Regions from separate parts of the Streptomyces sp. 4N124 genome, predicted to be linked through region 2. Evidence: riboswitches for the same ligand, from Rfam matches in the RefSeq annotation. Region 2 holds a riboswitch; the other holds the start of a gene.

Region 1 (6,939 bases), on a different contig from region 2:
CTGGCATGCACCGGGGGGCTGTACGCCGTGTTCGCACCCGCGGACAAGGCGCAGGCCGATGAAACCGCCCAGTCCCTTGCCATCGACGAGGGCAAGAAGCTCTTCGCCGTCGGCTGCGCCAGCTGCCACGGCACCGGCGGTCAGGGCACCACCGACGGTCCGAGCCTGGTGGGCGTGGGCGCCGCGGCCGTCGACTTCCAGGTGGGCACCGGCCGTATGCCGGCGCAGCAGCCGGGCGCGCAGGTCCCGAAGAAGAAGGTCGTCTACTCGCAGGCCGAGATCGACCAGCTCGCGGCCTACATCTCCTCGCTGGGTGCCGGTCCGACCGTCCCGACCGAGCGGCAGTACAGCCCCGAGGACGCCGACATTGCCAAGGGCGGTGAGCTGTTCCGCACCAACTGCGCGCAGTGCCACAACTTCACCGGCAAGGGCGGCGCGCTCACGCACGGCAAGTTCGCACCCGACCTCGAGGGCGTCTCCCCGAAGCACGTCTACGAGGCCATGCAGACCGGCCCGCAGAACATGCCCTCCTTCCCCGACACGATCCTGTCGGAGCAGAACAAGAAGGACATCATCGCGTACCTCGACGCGGTCAACAGCGACGACACCGAGAGCCCCGGCGGCCTCGAGCTGGGCGGCCTCGGACCGGTCAGCGAGGGTCTGTTCTCGTGGGTCTTCGGACTCGGCGCGCTGATCGCGGTCGCCGTCTGGGTCGCCGCTCGGACCGCAAAGGCCAAGAAGTCATGAGTAGCCAAGACATTCCAGAAGAGAACCTGCCCGCTGAGCAGGACACGCACGGCGCCGTAGGCGTCGCGGACGACAAGGACCCGTTCGCGGATCCCGGCCTGCCGCCCCATGAGCACCGGGTGCAGGACATCGACGAGCGGGCCGCCAAGCGGTCCGAGCGCACGGTGGCCATGCTGTTCACGGTGTCGATGCTGGCCACTGTCGGCTTCATCGCCGCGTATGTGACGATCCCCGCCGACGAGTCGGTCTACATCTTCCCGCTGGGCCACATCAGCGGGCTGAACTTCGCGCTGGGCATGACGCTCGGCATCGCCCTCTTCGCCATCGGCGCCGGCGCGGTCCACTGGGCCCGCACGCTGATGTCGGACGAGGAGATGGTCGACGAGCGCCACGCGATCGAGGCGGAGCCCGAGGTCAAGGCCAAGGTCATGGCCGACTTCAAGCAGGGCGCCAAGGAGTCCGCGCTGGGCCGCCGCAAGCTGATCCGCAACACGATGTTCGGCGCGCTGGCCCTGGTCCCGCTCTCCGGCGTCGTCCTGCTGCGCGACCTCGGCCCGCTGCCCGAGACCAAGCTCCGCCACACCAGCTGGCGCCGGGGCAAGCTGCTCGTCAACATGAACACCAACGAGCCGCTGCGTCCCTCCGACGTCGTCGTCGGCTCGCTCACCTTCGCCAAGCCCGAGGGCCTGGAGGAGCACGACCACGACTTCCAGGTCAACATCGCCAAGGACGCCCTGATGATCGTCCGGATCCAGCCGGGCGACATCAAGGACAAGCGCGAGCTGGAGTGGTCCCACGAGGGCATCGTGGCGTACTCGAAGATCTGCACCCACGTCGGTTGCCCGATCTCCCTGTACGAGCAGCAGACGCACCACGTGCTCTGCCCCTGCCACCAGTCCACCTTCGACCTCTCCGACGGTGCCCGAGTGATCTTCGGTCCCGCCGGTCACGCCCTGCCGCAGCTGCGCATCGGCGTGAACGACGAGGGCTACCTCGAGGCGCTCGGCGACTTCGAAGAGCCCGTCGGTCCTGCATTCTGGGAGCGCGGATGAGTACTGCGACCAACAAAGAGTCCCGCGACCGCGGGAAGGCACCGGGCGGCGAGCGCGTAGCCGACTGGGCCGACGGCCGGCTGGGGATCTACTCCCTCGCCAAGACCAACATGCGCAAGATCTTCCCCGACCACTGGTCGTTCATGTTGGGCGAGATCTGCCTCTACAGCTTCATCATCATCATCCTCACGGGTGTGTATCTGACGCTGTTCTTCCACCCGTCTATGAACGAGGTGGAGTACCACGGCAGTTACGTCCCGCTGCAGGGCCAGTTGATGAGTGAGGCGTTCGCCTCGACCCTGCACATCTCCTTCGATGTGCGCGGTGGTCTGCTCATTCGGCAGATCCACCACTGGGCGGCGCTGATCTTCCTGGCCGGCATGTTCGTGCACATGATGCGCGTGTTCTTCACGGGCGCGTTCCGCAAGCCGCGTGAGATCAACTGGCTGTTCGGCTTCCTGCTGTTCGTCCTGGGCATGTTCACCGGCTTCACCGGCTACTCGCTCCCGGACGACCTGCTCTCCGGCACCGGTGTCCGCTTCATGGAGGGCGCGATCCTGTCCGTGCCGATCGTCGGCACGTACCTGTCGTTCTTCCTCTTCGGCGGTGAGTTCCCGGGCGGCGACTTCGTGGCCCGCTTCTACTCGATCCACATCCTGCTGCTGCCGGGCATCATGCTCGGCCTGGTGGTCGGCCATCTGATCCTGGTCTTCTACCACAAGCACACGCAGTTCGCGGGTCCCGGCCGGACCAACAAGAACGTCGTCGGCATGCCGCTGCTGCCGGTCTACATGGCCAAGGCAGGAGGCTTCTTCTTCCTGGTCTTCGGTGTCATCGCGGTCGTCTCGGCGATCGCCACGATCAACCCGATCTGGGCCATGGGCCCCTACCGTCCGGACCAGGTGTCCACCGGCGCCCAGCCCGACTGGTACATGGGCTTCTCCGAGGGCCTGATCCGTGTCATGCCGGGCTGGGAGATCAACTTCTGGGGGCACACGCTCGTCCTTGGCGTGTTCATCCCGCTGATGATCTTCCCACTGGTGCTGGTCGCGATCGCGGTCTACCCGTTCATCGAGTCCTGGGTCACCGGCGACAAGCGCGAGCACCACATCCTGGACCGCCCGCGCAACGCACCGACCCGTACGGCCTTCGGTGTCGCCTGGATCACCTGGTACATGGTGCTGCTGATCGGTGGTGGAAACGACCTCTGGGCCACCCACTTCCATCTGTCGATCAACGCCATCACCTGGTTCGTCCGGATCGGGTTCTTCGTCGCCCCGGTGCTCGCGTTCGTCATCACCAAGCGGATCTGCCTCGGCCTCCAGCGCCGGGACAGGGAGAAGGTGCTGCACGGCCGCGAGTCGGGCATCATCAAGCGCCTGCCGCACGGTGAGTTCATCGAGGTGCACGAGCCGCTCAGCCAGGACGCGCTGTACACCCTCACCGCGCACGAGCAGTACGAGCCGGCCGAGATCGGCCCGACGGTCGACGAGAACGGTGTCGAGCGCAAGGTGAAGGGCTCCGAGAAGCTGCGCGCCAAGCTCAGCAAGGCGTACTACGGCGAGGAAGCCCAGATCCCCAAGCCGTCCGTCGAGGAGTACAAGGAGATCACGAGCGGCCACGGCCACCACTGATCTCTTCGCCGTGCCCGCGGCTGGATAGGGTGGGAACACACTCTTCTACGACCCACAGGAGCGGCTATGAGCGCTGTGACCCCCGCTGGAGGCGACACCGCGGCGGGCCGTTCCTGGCCCGAGGTGCTGAACGGTCTGCTGGAGGGCCGGGACCAGAGCGCCGACGACACGGCCTGGGCGATGGACCGGATCATGCGCGGTGAGGCGACCGACGCGCAGATCGCCGGGTTCGCGGTGGCGCTGCGCGCCAAGGGCGAGACCGTGGAGGAGATCGCTGGGCTCGTCCGCACGATGTACGAGCACGCGAATGTGATCGAGGTGCCGGGGCACACGGTCGACATCGTCGGCACAGGCGGTGACGGCGCGAAGACGGTGAACATCTCCACGATGTCCTCGATCGTCGTCGCCGGTACCGGCGCGAAGGTCGTCAAGCACGGCAACCGGGCCGCGTCCTCGGCGTCCGGGGCCTCGGACGTCCTGGAGAAGCTGGGCGTCAGTCTGGAGCTGACGCCGCAGCGGGTCGCCGAGGTCGCCGAGGAGGCCGGGATCACCTTCTGCTTCGCGGTGAAGTTCCATCCGGCGCTGCGTCATGTGGCGGCGGCGCGCGGCCAGTTGGGGATCCGGACGACGTTCAACTTCCTGGGCCCGCTGACCAACCCGGCAAAGGTGAGGGCGCAAGCCGTCGGCGTCGCGGACCTCCGCATGGCGCCGATCGTGGCCGGCGTCTTCGCCGAGCGCGGCAACTCGTCCCTGGTGTTCCGCGGCGACGACGGCCTGGACGAGCTGACCACCACGGCCACCTCCCGGGTGTGGATCGTCCGCGACGGCAAGGTCACCGAGGAGTCCTTCGACCCGCGGGACGTCGGCCTCGAACTGGTGCCGGTTCAGGCCCTCCGCGGCGCCGACGCCTCCTTCAACGCCGAGGTCGCCCGGCGCGTGCTGGACGGCGAGACGGGCCCGGTGCGGGAGGCCGTACTGCTGAACTCGGCGGCGGCCCTGGTGGCGCTGGATCCGACCGGTGCCCCGCTCGCCGAGCAGATCCGCGCCGGGATGGAGAAGGCGGCGGAGTCGATCGACTCCGGGGCGGCGAAGCTGACGCTGGAGCGCTGGGTGGCCGCGAGCAACAAGTAGCGCGGCACGCAAGGAGACGTCCCGCGATCCGGACACGGGTTGCGGGACGTCGATCATTTGACGTACTTTCCTGCCCAGGTCATGAGTGACAGTCATGAGGCCCCGGCCGACTGTCCGGCAACCCTCCGTCCGTGGCGGGGTGCCCCGGGTGAAGACCAGGCCGTAGGCAGCGAGGTCTACGGCAAGCGCGGGCCCCTCTCGAAACCCAGGGGTCCTGGTCGTTCGAGGGAGCCTTCCGTGAGCAAGCGAATGCGATAGGGCCGCAGAGCCCCGCCTCCGCACACCCTTTTCTCTTTCTCGTACGCCGCATGCGTACGCCTCTCACGGGAGTTCACCCATGTCTGTCTCCACCGCTGCCGCCGCCCAGTCCGTTTGCCGTGACATTCCGGGGGCCCTGCCCGTTCTCGGCCGGGATGTCACCGTCCCGCTCGTCACCGGCGGTGAGGTCACCTACGCCGCGCTCGACTACGCGGCCAGCGCCCCCGCCCTCCAGCGCGTCTGGGACGACGTGGCGGCGTACGCGCCGTACTACGGCAGCGTGCACCGCGGTGCCGGCTACCTCTCCCAGCTGTCCACCGACCTCTTCGAGAACGCCCGCGCCACGGTTGCCGAGTTCCTCGACTGCCGCGCCGACGACCAGCTGGTCTTCACCCGCTCCACCACCGACTCGCTCAACCTGCTCGCCGCCGCGCTCCCCGCCGACTGTCAGGTCTTCGTCTTCGAGACCGAGCACCACGCCTCCCTGCTGCCCTGGCGGGACGCCCACGTCACCTACCTCAACGCGCCCCGCACCCCGGGCCAGGCCGTCGAGACCCTGCAGCGCGCCCTTGCCGACCGTGACCCCAACGGCCCCGCCCTGGTCTGTGTCACCGGCGCCTCGAACGTCACCGGCGAGCTGTGGCCCGTACGAGAGCTGGCCGCAGCCGCGCACGCGCACGGCGCACGGATCGTTCTGGACGCCGCCCAGCTGGCCCCGCACCACCCGGTCTCCGTGCAGGACCTCGACGTCGACTGGGTCGCCTTCTCCGGGCACAAGCTGTACGCCCCCTTCGGCTCCGGCGTGCTGGCCGGCCGTGCCGACTGGCTGCGTGCGGCCGAGCCGTATCTCGCGGGCGGCGGCGCCAGCCGGAAGGTCACCCGGCGTACGGACGGGGGAGTGGACGTGGAGTGGCACGACACCGCCGCCCGGCACGAGGCGGGCTCCCCGAACGTCATCGGCGCCTACTCCATCGCCTCCGCCTGCAAGGCCCTGACGGAGGCGGGCCTCGACACCCTGGTGGCCCGTGAGCAGCACCTGATCGCGCAGGTCAGGGAAGGCCTCGCCGAGGTCCCGGAAGTGCGCGTCCTCTCCCTCTTCGGCGACGAGGCCCCCCGCGTCGGCGTCATCTCCTTCGTCGTCGACGGCTGGAACAGCTCGCACTTCGCCGCCGCGCTCTCCGCCGAGTACGGCATCGGCGTCCGCGACGGCCTGTTCTGCGCCCACCCGCTGGTCCGTACCCTGCTCGGCAGCGACCCGCAGTCCCAGGGCGAGTGCGGCGCTCCCGAGGCCGCGCCCGGCGAGAAGTCCCTCAACGCCATCCGCGTGAGCTTCGGCGCGGGCACGCCGGACGAGCATGTCGAACGTTTTGTGAAGGCCGTGAAGGAACTCGTCCAGGACGGCGCGAAGTGGCGCTACCGCACCGAGGACGGCCGCTGCGTCCCGGCTGTCTGACCCTTTGACGCGGACACCGCGTATACGCTCCTTGCTGCGGCCGTACGGAGAAACAGGGGGAGCACGGGGTGCAGGTGCTGCGCGAGACGGATCCTCGGCGGATCGGCCCGTACGAGGTACTGGGCAGACTCGGCTCCGGCGGCATGGGGGAGGTGTACCTCGCCCAGGCGCCGGGCGGGCCGCGGCTGGCGGTGAAGGTGGTGCGGGCCGAGCACGCGGAGGACCGCACCTTCCGCGCCCGGTTCCGGCACGAGGTGCGGGCCGCGCAGACCGTCGGCGGAGCGGGCACGTACACCGCGCGCGTCGTGGACGCCGACACCGAGGCCGAACGGCCCTGGATGGCAACGGAGTTCGTGGACGGGCCGAATCTGCGGGACGCGGTGCTGGACGGCGGGCCGATGCCCGAGGATGCGGTGCGGCTGCTGGCGGCGGCCCTGGCCGAGGCGCTCGCCGCGATCCATGCCAAGGGGCTGATCCACCGGGACCTCAAGCCGTCCAACATCCTGCTGGCGCCGGACGGTCCCCGGGTCATCGACTTCGGGATCGTACGGGCGCTGGAGGCGACGGCGCTGACGAAGACCGGGGTGGTCGTCGGGTCGGTCGGCTATGTCTCGCCGGAGCAGATCCGCAACGGCGCCCGGGTCGGACCGGCCAGCGACGTCTT
Region 2 (6,939 bases):
CGACGAGGTGACCGAGCTGAGGGAACGGGCGGATGTGGTGGTGGACGGTCCGGCGGGGGTCGTGCGGCTACTGGCGGAGTTGGCGGCCCGTATCGGGTAGGGCGTGCAGCTGGTCCAGGAACCACTGCGCCGGCGGCAGCGCCGTCGCTGCCGCCGCCAGCCGCTTCGTCCGCTCCCCCCGCTCCCCGACCGGCATCGTCAACGCCTCGTACAACGCCTCGGCCGTGCCCGTCACGTCGTACGGGTTCACGGTGATCGCGTCCTCGCCCAGCTCCTCGTACGCCCCCGCCTCCCGCGAAAGCACCAGCACGCACCCCTCGTCGGAGACGACCGGCATCTCCTTGGCGACCAGGTTCATGCCGTCGCGGATCGGGTTGACCAGGGCCACGTCCGCGAGCCGGTATGCCGCCAGTGAGCGGGCGAAGTCGTCCTTCACGTGGAGTACGACCGGCGTCCAATCCGCCGTGCCGTACCCGGAGTTGATCTCCTCCGCGAGCCGCTGCACCTCGGCCGTGTACTCCCGGTAGACGGCGAGATCCTGCCGCGACGGATACGCGAACGCGACATGCACGACCCTCCCGCGCAGCTCGGGGTGGTCGTCGAGGAGCTGCCGGTACGCCAGCAGGCCGCGCACGATGTTCTTGGACAGCTCGGTGCGGTCGACCCGGACGATGGTCTGGCGGCCCGGCCCGATCTCGGCCCGCAGCGCGGCCATCCGTTCCTCGACGTCGGTCTCGTGCGAGCGCCGGCGCAGGAAGTCGGCGTCGGCGCCCAGCCCGTGCACGCCGACCCGGGTGTCGCCGAGCCCGCCGACGAGGGCTTCGGCGCACGCGGTGAACGCGTCGGCCCAGCGGTGGGTGAGGAAGCCCAGCCGGTCGGCGCCGAGCATCCCGCGCAGCACCTGCTCGGAGATGTCGTCCGGCAGCATGCGGAAGTACTCGACCGGCGCCCACGGCGTGTGCGAGAAGTGGCCGATCCGCAGGTCGGGGCGGAGTTCGCGGAGCATGCCCGGCACCAGCGTCAGGTGGTAGTCCTGCACCAGCACCGCCGCTCCGGCCCCCGCCTCCTCGGCCAGCGCCTCGGCGAACGCGCGGTTGTAGCGGACGTACGACTCCCACTGCCGCCGGAACTCCGCGTCGAAGACCGGCTCCAGCGGCGTCTGGTACAGCAGGTGGTGGACGAACCAGAGGACCGAGTTCGCGATGCCGTTGTACGCGTCCGCGTGCACATCGGCCGGAATGTCCAGCATCCGTACACCGGACTCACCGACTCCGCGCCGTACCGCCTCGCGGTCGCCGTCGCCGAGGGCCGAGCAGACCCACAGGGCGTCCGCGTCCGGCCCGATCGCGGAGAGACCGGACACCAGCCCGCCGCCGCCGCGTTTGGCGTGCAGCGAGCCGTCCTCGCGGACCCCGTACGAGACGGGGCCGCGGTTGGACGCGACCAGTACCTGCGCAGCACCGAAGGTTGCAGCCATACGCCTCAACCTAGCCCAGGCCAGAACCGCTCAAACGTACGGCCCACGCGTATACAACCGGCGCGTTTCGTTACGCCACGCGCACGTTTATGCCGCTTTGCGGGACTGGTACTCGGCGATGTCGGCCATCGGAGGCCGTTCTTCCGTATCCACGGAGTAGGTGCGGGGTTCGAATCCGTCCTCGCTCCGCTCGAACTGGGTGAGGGAGGGGCGGATCAGATGGCCGCGGGCCAGCCTCAGCTGGGCCGTGCGGTAGATCGCGGCCGACATCCGGCCCAGGGCCTGGCCGTCCTGGTGCCGGTGCTTGCGCACGCCGACGTCGACCTGGGCGAGGGCGTCCAGGCCCACCAGATGCAGGGCGTCGACCAGCATGCCCAGCTCCACGCCGTATCCGACGGGGAACGGGAGCTGTTCCAGCAGGGAGCGGCGGGCCGCGTACTCGCCGCCCAGCGGCTGGACGAATCCGGCCAGCTGCGGCCAGTGCATGTTGAGCAGCGGGCGGGCCATCAGCTCCGTCACCCGGCCGCCCTGGCCTGCGGCGCCGCCGAGCGGACGGTCGTACATCCCCTTGACGAGGTCGACCTCCGGGTCGGTGAGCAGCGGGCCGACGATGCCGGAGACGAAGTCCGACTTGAACTCCTTCAGGTCCGCGTCGATGAAGCAGACGATGTCGCCGCTGGTGACGAGGAGCGAGCGCCACAGGACCTCGCCCTTGCCGGGGACGGCCGGGATGCGCGGCAGGATGTCGTCGCGGTGGACGACCCGGGCGCCCGCGGCGGCGGCCACCTCGGAGGTGCGGTCGGTCGATCCCGAGTCGACGACGACGATCTCGTCGACGAGCGGGACCTGCTGCATGAGGTCGTGACGGATCACGGCGACGATCTCGCCGACCGTCTCCTCCTCGTTGAGCGCGGGCAGCACGACACTGACGGTCTGTCCCGTGGCGCGTTTCGCGGCCAGGATCTTGTGGAGCGGGCGATCGGTCAGGGACCAGGAGCGTGCGCTCAACCAGCGCTCGACTTCTTCCAGCACAGTAAGCGGCTCCTCACTGTCGCGGATCACGACTAGAGGTGTGTGATCCATCTCGCGGTTCGGACGACTATCTCAACTGTCCTGGCCTTCGGTTACAGTCTTGAACAACGCTGATGACCATCGCATGTCGGGGGTCGTTGGCGACCACAACCGCATGACAACTGAATACCGCTCATCCAGAGGGGCAGAGGGATACGGCCCGTTGAAGCCCCGGCAACCCTCCAGTCGGTACTCGTAGATCAGTGTTGATCGTTCTCCGCGAGGCTCCCGGCTAGGGAAGGTGCCAAATCCGTCTCACGGCGAGATGCGTCGTGAGGAAGATGAGGAGAAAGGGCCTCGCCTCACATGGCTGCGCAGACAGTTGCAAGCACCACCGACACCGTGAACCTCGGCCCCGCCGCGGCCCTCTCGTGCCGTGAATGCGGTCACCGAGTACCCCTCGGCCCGGTCTTCGCGTGCGAGGAGTGTTTCGGCCCGCTCGAGATCGCCTACGACTTCTCGGCCTACGACGCCGAAGAGCTCCGCAAGCAGATCGAGGCGGGACCCGCGAACATCTGGCGGTACGCACCGCTGCTGCCCGTCCCCGCGGACGTGGCAGACAAGCCCAACATCAACCCGGGCTGGACCAAGCTCGTCAAGGCCGACAACCTCGCGCGCGAGCTGGGTGTCGACGCCGGCAAGCTCTTCGTCAAGGACGACTCCGGCAACCCGACGCACTCCTTCAAGGACCGGGTGGTGGCGCAGGCGCTGGAGGCGGCGCGCGCCTTCGGCTTCACCACGCTGTCCTGCTCGTCGACGGGCAACCTGGCCGGTGCTGTCGGTGCCGCCGCAGCCCGCGCCGGCTTCCGTTCCTGCGTGTTCATCCCGCACGACCTGGAGCAGGGCAAGGTCGTCATGGCCGCGGTCTACGGCGGTGAGCTCGTCGGTATCGAGGGCAACTACGACGACGTGAACCGCTTCTGCTCCGAGCTGATCGGCGACCCGGCCGGCGAGGGCTGGGGCTTCGTCAACGTCAACCTGCGGCCGTACTACGCCGAGGGCTCCAAGACCCTCGCGTACGAGATCTGCGAGCAGCTCGGCTGGCAGCTGCCCGACCAGCTCGTGGTGCCGATCGCCTCCGGCTCGCAGCTCACGAAGATCGACAAGGGTCTGCAGGAGCTGATCAAGCTCGGTCTCGTCGAGGACAAGCCGTACAAGATCTTCGGCGCGCAGGCCGAGGGATGCTCCCCGGTGTCCGTCGCCTTCAAGGGCGGCCACGACGTCGTCCGGCCCCAGAAGCCGAACACGATCGCCAAGTCGCTGGCGATCGGCAACCCGGCGGATGGTCCTTATGTCCTGGACATTGCTCGCCGTACCGGCGGTGCGGTGGAGGATGTGAACGATGAGCAGGTCGTGGACGCGATCAAGTTGCTGGCGCGGACCGAGGGCATCTTCGCGGAGACCGCGGGCGGTGTCACGGTGGGTGTGGCGCGCAAGCTGATCGAGAACGGCGTCCTCGACCCCAGCAAGACCACGGTCGTGCTCAACACCGGTGATGGTCTCAAGACGCTTGACGCGGTTGCCGGCACGGGGCTGACTGCGACGATTCGGCCCAGCCTGGACTCGTTCCGGGAAGCGGGTCTCGGCTAGGGGCCCGTCCCCATTGATTTCGTCTGCGGGCCGGTGGGGGCCGGTCGCGCAGTTCCCCGCGCCCCTGAAGGGGCGCTGTACTGACCGGAGGTTCAAGTCATGAGCGTAAGCGTCCGCATCCCTACCATCCTGCGCACCTACACCGGCGGTGCGGCTGAGGTCTCCGCCGAGGGTGCGACCCTCGCCGACGTCATCTCCGACCTGGAGAAGAACCACACCGGCATCGCCGCCCGCATCCTCGACGACCAGGGCAAGCTGCGGCGGTTCGTCAACGTGTACGTCAATGACGACGACGTCCGTTTTGAGCAGGGGCTGGAGACGGCGACGCCGGACGGGGCCGGTGTCTCGATCATTCCGGCGGTCGCGGGCGGCTGAATCACGCATTGTTCATCGAATGGCCCCCTCCGTGAGAGAAGCGGAGGGGGCCATTCTCTATGGTTGAGCGCGGTACAGTTGGGGAACCTGCTCGGGCTTTCATGCCGGGCGCATATGAGTTCCGCCCGCACGGCCGACAAGAAGTAGCCAAAGTACGCGGGCTTTTTGCGTCATTCGCTCCTTTTATTGGGTCCGACTTGCCCTGGATTTCCACAAATTCTCCGCATTTCACCGACCGGTCGCGCCCAGATTTCTCGTCCGATTGACCTGTTGCAGACGGCAGTTGGACAGATACATTCAGCCGCGGTCGACGCGTTCCGGCGCACGCCCCCAACCGTGGGGGGTGAGGTCTGACCCGGATCCGCGAAGTGTGGATCTGTGCAAGGGCCAGTAATAGGGGAGTTAGGCATGGCTCAGGGCACCGTCAAGTGGTTCAACGCGGAGAAGGGGTACGGCTTCATCGCGGTCGACGGTGGTGCGGATGTATTCGTCCACTACAGCGCGATTCAGATGGACGGCTACCGCACCCTGGAAGAAGGTCAGCGGGTCGATTTCGAGATCTCGCAGGGCCAGAAGGGGCCGCAGGCGGACATGGTCCGTCTCGCGACCAGCTGAAGCACGCGCCGACTGACTGCAGCGACGTTCTTCTGTTCATCTTCGGAGGGCTCGTTTCCCATGGGGAGTCATGGGTTGCGAGCCCTCCGGCATGTCCGGACCCCTTGTCACGCCTGAGGATCACTGAGGAGCGCTTGCACTCGGCATGGGCGAGTGCTAATCATTGGCGTTAGCACTCTGAAGGTGAGAGTGACAACCAGGACCGGGTCGGTGAGGCCCGCAGGCCGGGTGGGGCAAGGAACCACAGGCAGGCGAGCCGTCCGTCGCGGGCGCCAGCGCGGTCCGGAGCAATCCACCCCAGTCCGGGAGGACCACTTCACATGGCCAAGATCATCGCGTTCGACGAGGAGGCACGGCGCGGTCTCGAGCGCGGGATGAACCAGCTCGCCGACGCCGTCAAGGTCACCCTTGGCCCCAAGGGCCGGAACGTCGTCCTCGAGAAGAAGTGGGGCGCCCCCACGATCACCAACGATGGTGTTTCCATCGCCAAGGAGATCGAGCTCGAGGACCCGTACGAGAAGATCGGCGCCGAGCTGGTCAAGGAAGTCGCCAAGAAGACGGACGACGTCGCCGGTGACGGTACGACCACGGCGACCGTTCTCGCCCAGGCCCTGGTCAAGGAGGGCCTGCGCAACGTAGCCGCCGGCGCCAACCCGATGGCCCTCAAGCGCGGTATCGAGAAGGCCGTCGAGGCCGTCTCCGGTGCCCTCCTTGAGCAGGCCAAGGACGTGGAGACCAAGGAGCAGATCGCCTCCACGGCCTCCATCTCCGCAGCCGACACCCAGATCGGCGAGCTCATCGCCGAGGCGATGGACAAGGTCGGCAAGGAAGGCGTCATCACCGTCGAGGAGTCCCAGACCTTCGGTCTGGAGCTGGAGCTCACCGAGGGTATGCGCTTCGACAAGGGCTACATCTCGGCGTACTTCGCCACCGACATGGAGCGTATGGAGGCCGTCCTCGACGACCCGTACATCCTGATCGCCAACTCCAAGATCTCCTCGGTCAAGGACCTGCTCCCGCTCCTGGAGAAGGTCATGCAGTCGGGCAAGCCGCTGCTGATCATCGCCGAGGACGTCGAGGGCGAGGCCCTGTCGACCCTGGTCGTCAACAAGATCCGCGGCACCTTCAAGTCCGTCGCCGTCAAGGCTCCGGGCTTCGGTGACCGTCGTAAGGCCATGCTCGGCGACATCGCCATCCTCACGGGCGGCGAGGTCATCTCCGAGGAGGTCGGCCTCAAGCTGGAGAACGCGACCCTGGATCTCCTGGGCCGCGCCCGCAAGGTCGTCATCACCAAGGACGAGACCACCATCGTCGACGGCTCCGGCTCCGCCGACCAGGTCGCCGGCCGGGTCAACCAGATCCGCGCCGAGATCGAGAACAGCGACTCGGACTACGACCGCGAGAAGCTCCAGGAGCGTCTGGCGAAGCTGGCCGGCGGCGTGGCCGTCATCAAGGCCGGTGCCGCCACCGAGGTCGAGCTCAAGGAGCGCAAGCACCGCATCGAGGACGCCGTTCGCAACGCGAAGGCGGCCGTCGAGGAGGGCATCGTCGCCGGTGGTGGCGTGGCCCTGCTCCAGGCCTCCACGGTCTTCGAGAAGCTGGACCTGGAGGGTGACGAGCTGACCGGCGCCAACGCCGTGAAGCTCGCCCTGGAGGCCCCGCTCAAGCAGATCGCCGTCAACGGTGGTCTTGAGGGTGGTGTCATCGTCGAGAAGGTGCGCAACCTGCCCGTCGGCCACGGCCTGAACGCCGCGACCGGTGAGTACGTCGACATGATCGCCGAAGGCATCATCGACCCGGCGAAGGTGACC

Evidence for each region. Region 2 has a riboswitch for S-adenosylmethionine ahead of thrC (threonine synthase). Riboswitches for the same ligand answer to the same signal wherever they lie in the genome.
Region 1: another riboswitch for S-adenosylmethionine. It lies ahead of ACTWQO_RS36260 (aminotransferase class V-fold PLP-dependent enzyme); the one in region 2 lies ahead of thrC (threonine synthase).

The regions. Positions count from the first base shown of each region.
Region 1 covers NZ_JBQQBS010000050.1:15,095-22,033, forward strand. Annotated here, with positions in the region: gene qcrC (cytochrome bc1 complex diheme cytochrome c subunit) at 1-747, shown strand, start outside; gene qcrA (cytochrome bc1 complex Rieske iron-sulfur subunit) at 744-1,799, shown strand; gene qcrB (cytochrome bc1 complex cytochrome b subunit) at 1,796-3,433, shown strand; gene trpD (anthranilate phosphoribosyltransferase) at 3,500-4,564, shown strand; SAM riboswitch class IV at 4,642-4,758, shown strand; gene ACTWQO_RS36260 (aminotransferase class V-fold PLP-dependent enzyme) at 4,902-6,275, shown strand; gene ACTWQO_RS36265 (protein kinase domain-containing protein) at 6,344-6,939, shown strand, end outside.
Region 2 covers NZ_JBQQBS010000002.1:77,619-84,557, reverse strand. Annotated here, with positions in the region: gene otsB (trehalose-phosphatase) at 1-100, shown strand, start outside; gene ACTWQO_RS02335 (alpha,alpha-trehalose-phosphate synthase (UDP-forming)) at 68-1,477, opposite strand; gene ACTWQO_RS02330 (glucosyl-3-phosphoglycerate synthase) at 1,565-2,509, opposite strand; SAM riboswitch class I at 2,679-2,836, shown strand; gene thrC (threonine synthase) at 2,855-4,138, shown strand; gene ACTWQO_RS02320 (MoaD/ThiS family protein) at 4,238-4,513, shown strand; gene ACTWQO_RS02315 (cold-shock protein) at 4,922-5,128, shown strand; gene groL (chaperonin GroEL) at 5,449-6,939, shown strand, end outside.